Regions from separate parts of the Azotobacter salinestris genome, predicted to be linked through region 2. Evidence: predicted binding sites of a transcription regulator. Region 2 holds the regulator's gene; each other region holds the start of a gene.
The links. The regulator sigma-54, encoded in region 2, starts transcription at its own class of promoters, with help from an activator protein. The targets are predictions, from matches to a motif close to ANTGGCATNNANNTTGCTNT.
Positions count from the first base shown of each region.

Region 1 (3,271 bases), 2.3 Mb from region 2:
TCGACGACTGGGTCAGTGTCGGCTCCTGCAATTTCGACCACTGGAACCTGCGCCTGAACCTGGAGGCCAATCTCGAAACGCGGGATCCGGCCTTCATCGCCGAAGTGGTCGAATGTTTCCTGGCCGATTTCCAGGTCAGCCACGAGGTGGACCGGCAACAATGGCAGGCCCGGCCCTGGTATCGCCGGCTGCGCCAGAGGCTGTGGGGCTGGCTGGACCGGCTGGTGGTCGATCTGCTGGATCGTGGCGGTTGAGTGGTCGACGGCCGGAAAGCGGCAGGGTAGGGTGGGGCTTCTTCGTCTCGTCCAGGAGTTACCCATGTCCGCCAAGAAGATCCTCATGCTGGTCGGCGACTACGCCGAAGACTACGAAACCATGGTGCCGTTCCAGGCGCTGCTGATGGTCGGCCATAGGGTGCATGCCGTGTGCCCGGGCAAGAGTGCCGGGCAGAGCGTGCGCACCGCCATTCACGATTTCGAGGGCGATCAGACCTACAGCGAAAAGCCGGGGCACAACTTCGCCCTGAATTTCGACTTTGAGCAGGTGCGCGCCGAGGATTACGACGCGCTGCTGATTCCGGGCGGCCGGGCGCCCGAATACCTGCGTCTCGACGAGCGCGTGCTGGAACTGGTGCGGGCCTTCGCCTCGGCGAACAAGCCGATCGCCGCCGTTTGCCATGGTGCCCAGCTGCTGGCGGCGGCCGGGGTGCTCGACGGGCGTTCGTGCAGTGCCTATCCGGCCTGCGCTCCGGAGGTGCGACTGGCGGGCGGCGAGTATGCGGATATTCCGCTGGATCAGGCGCATGTGGACGGCAATCTGGTCACGGCACCGGCCTGGCCGGCGCATCCGGCCTGGCTGGGCAGCTTCATCGCCCTGCTGGGTACCCGGATCGTCCACGAGGGCTAGGAACTTTCGCGGGTACCGGTCAGGCCGGTGCCCCAGTCTGGCGCCGCGGCACACTCGAATGCCTGGCCAACAGGTAACCTATGCCAGGTGTTGCATTTTTTTGGTGCGCAATGGATCTTGCCTGTGGGATATGAGGCTATTTTGGTGCATGCCTCTCCCGACTCTGCCATCCCTGTGTGCGATACGGCAAGCCGGACGGTGTGCCGGGATCGCTTGGGACGGTGAATATCGAAAGAACAGCAACACGGACGAGGAGCCGAATGGGCTCTTCAGCCGCTCCCGATTTGTCGCCGCTACCGTCGGCACATCTCCAAGCCATTGATAGGACTAGGAACTTGGCAACTGGCATGAGCTTTGCGAATTCCTTCTGTGCACAGCCGAGGAGCATGCATGGATCGCCAATTTTTTGACGAAATGTACGATGCGAACGGCGTCTGCCGGCCGCATTACCGGGGCTTCGCCAACTGGCTGGAGAACACTCCCCAGGAACTGCTGGCCCAGCGCCGGCGCGAAGCCGATCTTCTGTTTCACCGAGCGGGTATCACCTTCACCCTGTATGGCGACGCACAGGGCACCGAGCGCCTGATCCCCTTCGACATCATCCCGCGCAGCATCCCCGCCAGCGAGTGGCGCGGGATCGAGGCCGGGTGCATCCAGCGGGTCCAGGCACTGAACCTGTTTCTCGCCGACATCTACCACGATCAGCGCATCCTCAAGGCTGGTATCATTCCGCCGGAGCAGGTGCTGTCCAACAGCGGCTACCAGCAGGTGATGCACGGGCTCGACCTGCATCGCGACATCTACGCGCACATCGCCGGGGTCGACCTGGTGCGCGATGGCGACGGCACCTTCTATGTGCTGGAGGACAACCTGCGCACGCCGAGCGGCGTCAGCTACATGCTGGAAGACCGCAAGATGATGATGCGGCTGTTCCCCGAGCTGTTCGCCGCCCAGCGCATCGCCCCCGTCGACCACTATCCGAATCTGCTGCTGGAGACCCTGAAGAGCTCCAGCCCGCTGGACAATCCCAGCGTGGTGGTGCTGACGCCGGGACGCTACAACAGCGCCTATTTCGAGCACGCCTTCCTGGCCCGCGAGATGGGCGTGGAGCTGGTGGAGGGGGCCGACCTGTTCGTCCGCGACGAGCGGGTGTTCATGCGCACCACCGCCGGCGCCAAGCCGGTGGACGTGATCTACCGCCGGCTGGACGACGCCTTCCTCGATCCGCTGGCCTTCAATCCCGAGTCGGTGCTGGGCGTGCCGGGGCTGCTGTCGGCCTATCGCAGCGGCAACGTGGTGCTGGCCAACGCCATCGGCACCGGGGTGGCCGACGACAAGTCGATCTACCCCTATGTCACCGACATGATCCGTTTCTACCTGGGCGAGGAGCCGATCCTGCAGAATGTGCCGACCTGGCAATGCCGCAAGCCGCAGGATCTGTCCCATGTCCTGGCCCACCTGCCCGAGCTGGTGGTCAAGGAGACCCAGGGCTCCGGCGGCTACGGCATGCTGGTGGGACCGGCGGCCACCAAGGCCGAGATCGAGGCCTTCCGCGAGCGTCTCAAGGCGCGCCCCGAGGCCTACATCGCCCAGCCGACCCTGAGTCTGTCGACCTGTCCGACCTTCGTCGAAAGCGGCATCGCGCCGCGGCACATTGATCTGCGGCCCTTCGTCTTGAGTGGCCGTGAAACCCGTCTGGTGCCCGGTGGGCTCACCCGCGTGGCACTGCGAGAAGGCTCACTGGTGGTCAACTCGTCCCAGGGCGGCGGGACCAAGGACACCTGGGTCGTTGAGGATTAAAGGAATTATCGAGCATGTTAAGTAGAACCGCCGCCGATCTGTACTGGATGTCGCGCTATCTGGAGCGTGCCGAGAATCTCGCGCGGATGCTCGACGTCAGCTACTCGTTGTCCCTGATGCCGCAGGATGGCCGCGGCAACGGCCTCGACGAACTGGCCATGCCGCTGCTGATCACCGGCACCCTCGAGGAGTACCTGCAGCGCCATGGCGAACTGCATGCCGAGCGCATGCTGAATTTCTTCGCCCTCGACGCGACCAACCCGGCCAGTCTGTTCAACTGCCTGGCCGGGGCGCGCAGCAACGCCCATGCGGTGCGCGGGCGGATCACCGCCGACATGTGGGAGAACATCAACGCCACCTGGCTGGCCTTGCTCGACCTCGCCGAACAGGGGCTGAGCGGCTACGGCATCAGCCGTTTCTGCGAGTGGGTCAAGGAGCGTTCGCACCTGTTCCGCGGTGCCACCTACGGAACCCTGATGCGCGGTGACGTGTACAGCTTCATCCGCCTGGGAACCTTCATCGAGCGGGCCGACAACACCCTGCGTCTGCTCGATGCCCGCTACGA
Region 1 covers NZ_CP045302.1:4,156,149-4,159,419, forward strand. The annotation lists gene GCU53_RS19455 (phospholipase D-like domain-containing protein) at 1-254, shown strand, start outside; gene GCU53_RS19460 (DJ-1/PfpI family protein) at 319-906, shown strand; gene GCU53_RS19465 (circularly permuted type 2 ATP-grasp protein) at 1,297-2,706, shown strand; gene GCU53_RS19470 (alpha-E domain-containing protein) at 2,721-3,271, shown strand, end outside.
Region 1: GCU53_RS19465 (circularly permuted type 2 ATP-grasp protein) is a predicted target of sigma-54. The motif match lies at 1,248-1,267, and genes of this name have one in related genera.

Region 2 (3,271 bases):
AGGTTTTCACCTCGGTCGGCAATCCTGCCTACTACGAGCAGAAGCCGGCACCTGACAAGAGCATCGTCAAGGCCTACGGCCAGACCATCCAGTACTTCGCCGAAAACGAACGCATCGTGCTGATCGACAAGGCCCGCGTGATCCAGGATGGCAATACCTTCGAAGGTGAGAAGATTGTCTACGATACCCAGCGCCAGATCGTCAATGCTGGCCGCGCCACGGGGACCAAGGTAACCAGCCCGAAGCCACGAATCGACATGGTCATCCAACCGAAAAAGAAACAGCAGCCGGGACAGACCCAGTAATGGCCACCCTCAAAGCCCAGCACCTGGCCAAGAGCTACAAGGGCCGTCAGGTCGTCCGCGACGTCAGCCTTTCCATCGAGAGCGGCCAGATCGTCGGCCTGCTCGGCCCCAACGGAGCCGGCAAGACCACTTGCTTCTACATGATCGTCGGCCTGGTCCGCGCCGACCAGGGACGCATCCTGATCGACCAGGACGATGTCACCCATCTACCCATGCACGGCCGTGCCCGGGCTGGCATCGGTTACCTGCCGCAGGAGGCCTCGATCTTCCGCAAGCTCACCGTGGCCGACAACATCATGGCGATCCTCGAAACCCGCAAGGATCTCGATGGAGAAGGCCGCCGCCAGGCGCTCGAAGCCCTGTTGCAGGAGTTCCACATCAGCCACATTCGCGACAGCCTCGGCATGAGCCTCTCGGGCGGAGAGCGGCGTCGCGTCGAGATTGCCCGCGCGCTCGCCACCACGCCGAAGTTCATCCTGCTCGACGAACCCTTCGCCGGCGTCGACCCGATTTCAGTGAACGACATCAAACAGATCATCCACCACCTCAAGAACAAGGGCATTGGCGTCCTGATCACCGACCATAACGTTCGCGAAACGCTTGATATCTGCGAAACCGCCTACATTGTCAACGACGGACAACTGATAGCCGAAGGCGATGCCGAGGCCATCCTCACCAACAAACTGGTGCAGGAAGTCTATCTCGGCCACGAATTCCGACTATGAAATGCGCCATTGAATGGGATAGACCAGTTAAATTCCGTTATAATCAGGCATAGAATTTGCTTTAGAAAGGCGCATCGTCGCCTCGTAGTGATTGACGCGAATGCTTCGGCAAATATGGTGCTTCCTACAATATGAAACCATCGCTAGTCCTTAAGATGGGTCAGCAGCTGACGATGACTCCGCAGCTGCAACAAGCCATCCGTCTGCTTCAACTGTCGACCCTGGATCTGCAACAGGAAGTCCAGGAGGCCCTCGACTCCAATCCCATGCTGGAACGTCAGGAAGACGCAGAGGACTACGACAGCCCGGATATGCTGGGCGAGCATGGCGACCAGTCGACAATCGATACCGCATCCGGCTCTTACCAGGAAAGCTATGAAAGCGTAACGGCCAGCGAGGATGGCGGCAGCCTCGAGGATGGCGACTGGCACGAGCGCATTCCCAACGAACTGCCGGTGGATACCGTTTGGGAAGACATTTACCAGACCAGTGCCAGCAGCCTGCCGAGCAGCGATGAAGACGAGTGGGACTTCACCACCCGCACCTCCACGGGCGAGAGCCTGCAGAGCCATCTGCTCTGGCAGCTCAACCTGGCCCCGATGTCGGATACCGACCGCCTGATTGCCGTCACCCTGATCGACAGTATCAACAGCGACGGCTATCTGGAGGCCTCTCCGGAGGAAATCCTTGCCTCCCTGGATCCGGAGCTGGGTATCGAACTCGACGAAGTGGAAATGGTGCTGCGCCGCATCCAGCAGTTCGAGCCGGCGGGGGTCGCCGCCCGCGATCTCAGCGAGTCGCTGCTGCTGCAACTGCGTCAGCTGCCGCTCGACACCCCCTGGCTGGAAGAGGCGCAACGACTGGCCAAGGACTATCTCGATCTGCTGGGCAACCGCGACTTCACCCAACTGATGCGACGCATGAAACTCAAGGAAGAGGAGCTGCGCCCGGTGATCGAGTTGATTCAGAGCCTGAATCCTCGTCCCGGCGCCCAGATCGAGGCGAGCGAGCCCGAATACGTGGTGCCCGATGTCATCGTGCGCAAGCACAATGACCGCTGGCTGGTGGAGCTCAACCAGGAGGCCGTGCCGCGCCTGCGCATCAACCCCCATTATGCCGGTTTCATCAGACGTGCCGATGCCAGCGCCGACAACACCTTCATGCGCAACCAGCTGCAGGAGGCACGCTGGTTCATCAAGAGCCTGCAGAGTCGCAACGAAACTCTGATGAAGGTATCCACGCAGATCGTCGAGCACCAACGGGGTTTTCTCGACTACGGCGAAGAGGCCATGAAACCGCTGGTGCTGCATGACATCGCCGAGGCGGTCGGTATGCACGAGTCGACCATCTCACGGGTCACCACCCAGAAATACATGCACACTCCGCGCGGCATCTACGAGCTGAAATACTTCTTCTCCAGCCACGTCAGCACCGCCGAAGGCGGTGAGTGCTCGTCCACGGCCATCCGCGCCATCATCAAGAAACTGATCGCCGCGGAAAATCCGAAAAAGCCATTGAGCGACAGCAAGATCGCTGGTTTACTGGAAGAGCAGGGCATACAGGTGGCTCGCCGTACAGTCGCCAAATACCGGGAATCGCTCAGCATCGCGCCTTCCAGCGAACGCAAGCGACTTATGTAACAGGATCGGGTCGGCCGCCGAGACGGCAGCAGCGCTCAGCGGCCACTCGAAGCAGCGTATACCGGTAGCAGGCCCGTCAGCCTGCATCAAAATAGAAACAAGGAGAAAGCGGTATGCAAGTCAACATCAGTGGACATCAACTGGATGTGACCGACGCCCTACGCGACTATGTCGAGGAGAAGATCAGCCGGCTCGAGCGCCATTTCGACCGCATCACCAATGTCCAGGTGATCATGTCGGTCGAGAAGCTCAAGCAGAAGATCGAGGCGACCATGCATGTCGCCGGCGCCGAAGTGGTCGCCAACGCCGAGCATGAAGACATGTATGCGGCCATTGACCTGCTCGTCGACAAGCTTGACCGTCAACTGATCAAGCACAAGGAAAAGCAGATCGAACGCCAGCAGGGCGCTACGGCCCGCTGACTCCTTCGCCCCATGATCAGACTCGAAGACATTCTGACCCCCGGCCGTTCCCTGGTGAACGTGCCGGGAGGAAGCAAGAAGCGCGCCCTCGAATACATAGCTGCCCTGGTCGCCCGCGAAATGCCCGACCTGGATCAGCAGACCATTTTCGAGAGCCTGATTGCTCGTGAAAAACTGGG
Region 2 covers NZ_CP045302.1:1,544,908-1,548,178, forward strand. The annotation lists gene lptA (lipopolysaccharide transport periplasmic protein LptA) at 1-305, shown strand, start outside; gene lptB (LPS export ABC transporter ATP-binding protein) at 305-1,030, shown strand; gene GCU53_RS07305 (RNA polymerase factor sigma-54) at 1,162-2,670, shown strand; gene hpf (ribosome hibernation-promoting factor, HPF/YfiA family) at 2,784-3,092, shown strand; gene ptsN (PTS IIA-like nitrogen regulatory protein PtsN) at 3,105-3,271, shown strand, end outside.

Region 3 (3,271 bases), 1.7 Mb from region 2:
ACAGCTGGGTGGCGATGCTGTCCACTTCGCCGAAGCCGCCCAGGGCCGGGGCCGCGAACAGGCCGGTCAGCACCGCACCGACGATGCCGCCGACACCGTGCACGCCGAAGGCATCGAGGGAGTCGTCATAGCCGAAGCGACGCTTCACGGCGGTGGCGCTGTAGAAGCAGATCGCGCCGGACGCCAGGCCGATCACCAGGGCGCCCATCGGGCCGGCGGTACCGGCGGCCGGGGTGATGGCGACCAGGCCGGCGACCACGCCGGAGGCGATGCCCAGGGCGCTCGGCTTGCCGTGGGTCAGCCACTCGGCGGCCATCCAGGCCAGCGCCGCGGCAGCAGTGGCGATCTGGGTCACCAGCATGGCCATGCCGGCGGTGCCGTTGGCGGCGATCGCCGAACCGGCGTTGAAGCCGAACCAGCCGACCCACAGCATGGCTGCGCCGACCAGGGTGTAACCGAGGTTGTGCGGGGTCATGGCGACGCCCGGGTAGCCCTTGCGCTTGCCCAGCACTAGGCAGGCGACCAGGCCGGCGATACCGGCGTTGATGTGCACCACGGTGCCGCCGGCGAAGTCGAGCACGCCCCAGTCCCACATCAGCGCGCCGTCGCCGCTCCAGACCATGTGCGCGATCGGTGCGTAGACCAGCAGGAACCACACCGTCATGAACACCAGCATCGACGAGAACTTCATGCGCTCGGCGAAGGCACCGGCGATCAGCGCCGGGGTGATGATGGCGAAAGTCATCTGGAAGGTGATGAAGACGCTTTCGGGGAAGGTGCCGACCAGGCTGTCGGTGGTCAGGCCGCTGAGGAAGGCCTTGTCCAGACCGCCGACGAAGGAGCTGAAGTTGAGCACCCCCGCTTCCATGCCGGTGGTGTCGAAGGCCAGGCTATAGCCGAACAGGACCCAGAGTACGCTGATCAGGCCGGTGATGGCGAAGCACTGCATCATCACCGAGAGCAGGTTCTTCGCACGCACCATGCCGCCGTAGAACAGCGCCAGGCCGGGAATGGTCATGAACAGCACCAGCGCCGTGGCGGTCAACATCCAGGCGGTGTCGCCCGAATCCAGCGCAGCCTCCTGGGCACTGGCCATGACGGGCAGGAAGAGAGAAGAAAGGGCAGCAAGCCCTGCGCTTTTGCGCAGCGTCATTGATTATCTCCTGGGGCGAGGGGGGGGATCGTGGGCTCAGATCGCGTCGGTGCCGGTTTCACCGGTACGGATGCGGATGGCTTGTTCCAGATTGACGACGAAAATCTTGCCGTCACCGATCTTGCCGGTGTTGGCGGCCTTGGTGATGGCCTCGATGACATGGTCGAGCTGGCTGTCTTCGATGGCCACGTCGATCTTCACCTTGGGCAGGAAGTCGACCACGTACTCCGCCCCCCGATACAGCTCGGTATGGCCCTTCTGCCGACCGAACCCCTTGACCTCGGTGACGGTGATGCCCTGCACCCCAATCTCCGACAGCGATTCGCGTACGTCGTCCAGCTTGAACGGCTTGATGATGGCAGTGACTAGCTTCATGAAACGTATCTCCGTGTAGTGGACTTGCCCCAGGAATGAACGATCCCGATTCAAGTTTAAGCGCAGTGTTCGGCTTTCGCGTGACCGCCTCTGGCCGGCCCGCTCGGCGGCATCCGGCGTCTGGCCGACGCCTCAAGGTGCCCTGTCTTCGCAAAGGCAAAAATCATACCGCTATCGACAAACGGCCAAAACCCCTATCGTCGACATGGTTATGGATCTTTCGCCAGGCAGGCCGCGAAAAGATGTCGCACCCACCGGGTGCGCAACCGGCTGCGCCCTCGCACGAAAACCGTGCACGACACTGTGCGGCAGCCTTGCCGATGGCCCGTGTTACACTGGCGGCCGACTGATTCCGGAAACGCACCATGCTGCCGCCCAAAGCCCTGTTCGATACCCTCAGCACCCATGCCTCCCGCCTGTTCAGCGGCGAGACGCCGCTTCCGCCCCGCGAACTCGAGGCCCAGCTCAAGGCCTTGCTGCAGAGCGCCTTCGGCAAGCTCGATCTGGTCAGCCGGGAGGAATTCGACAGCCAGATGGCCGTCCTCGCCCGCACCCGCGCCCGCCTGGAGGCGCTGGAGGCGAAGGTCGCCGAACTCGAGGCACGCCTGGGCGAGCAGCCCCCCGCCCCGCCCGCGGCCTGACCGCGCGGGGAATGCGATCAAGGAGAGATCCGTGTCCCTGGCCATCGTCCACAGCCGCGCCCAGGTGGGCGTCGAGGCGCCCGCCGTCACCGTGGAGGCGCACCTGGCCAACGGCCTGCCGGCGCTGACCCTGGTCGGCCTGCCGGAAACCGCGGTCCGCGAGAGCAAAGACCGCGTGCGCAGCGCCATCCTCACCTCCGGCTTCGACTTCCCGGCGCGGCGCATCACCCTCAATCTGGCGCCCGCCGACCTGCCCAAGGACGGCGGCCGCTTCGACCTGGCCATCGCCCTGGGCATCCTCGCCGCCAGCGAGCAGTTGCCCGCCGAGGCCCTGGCCAGCCTGGAATGCCTGGGCGAGCTGGCCCTCTCCGGCAGCCTGCGCCCGGTCCGGGGCGTACTGCCCGCCGCGCTGGCTGCCCGCGCTGCCGGACGCACACTTGTGGTGCCGCAGGCGAACGCCGAGGAGGCCAGCCTCGCCTCGGGCCTGACCGTGCTGGCAGTCGACCACCTGCTGGAGCTGGCCGCACACCTGAACGGCCAGACGCTCCTTGCGCCCTACCAGGCCCAGGGCCTGCTGCGTCAGGCGCCACCCTATCCCGACCTCGCCGAAGTGCAGGGCCAGGCCGCGGCCAAGCGCGCCCTGCTGGTGGCCGCCGCCGGCTCTCACAATCTGCTTCTGAGCGGGCCTCCCGGAACCGGCAAGACCCTCCTGGCCAGCCGCCTGCCGGGCCTGCTGCCGCCCTTGGACGAACACGAGGCGCTGGAGGTGGCGGCGATTCATTCGGTGGCCGGCAGCGCGCCGCTCGCGGCCTGGCCGCAGCGGCCGTTCCGCCAGCCCCACCACAGCGCCTCGGGACCGGCGCTGGTCGGCGGTGGCAGCCGGCCGCGCCCCGGCGAGATCACCCTGGCGCACCAGGGCGTACTGTTTCTCGACGAGTTGCCGGAATTCGATCGCAAGGTGCTGGAGGTGCTGCGCGAGCCCCTGGAAAGCGGCGAGATCGTCATCGCCCGGGCCAGCGACAAGGTGCGCTTTCCAGCGCGCTTCCAGCTGGTCGCGGCGATGAACCCCTGCCCCTGCGGCTACCAAGGCGACCCCGCCGGC
Region 3 covers NZ_CP045302.1:3,221,807-3,225,077, reverse strand. The annotation lists gene GCU53_RS14910 (ammonium transporter) at 1-1,153, opposite strand, end outside; gene glnK (P-II family nitrogen regulator) at 1,190-1,528, opposite strand; gene GCU53_RS14900 (accessory factor UbiK family protein) at 1,894-2,169, shown strand; gene GCU53_RS14895 (YifB family Mg chelatase-like AAA ATPase) at 2,201-3,271, shown strand, end outside.
Region 3: glnK (P-II family nitrogen regulator) is a predicted target of sigma-54. The motif match lies at 1,682-1,701, and genes of this name have one in related genera.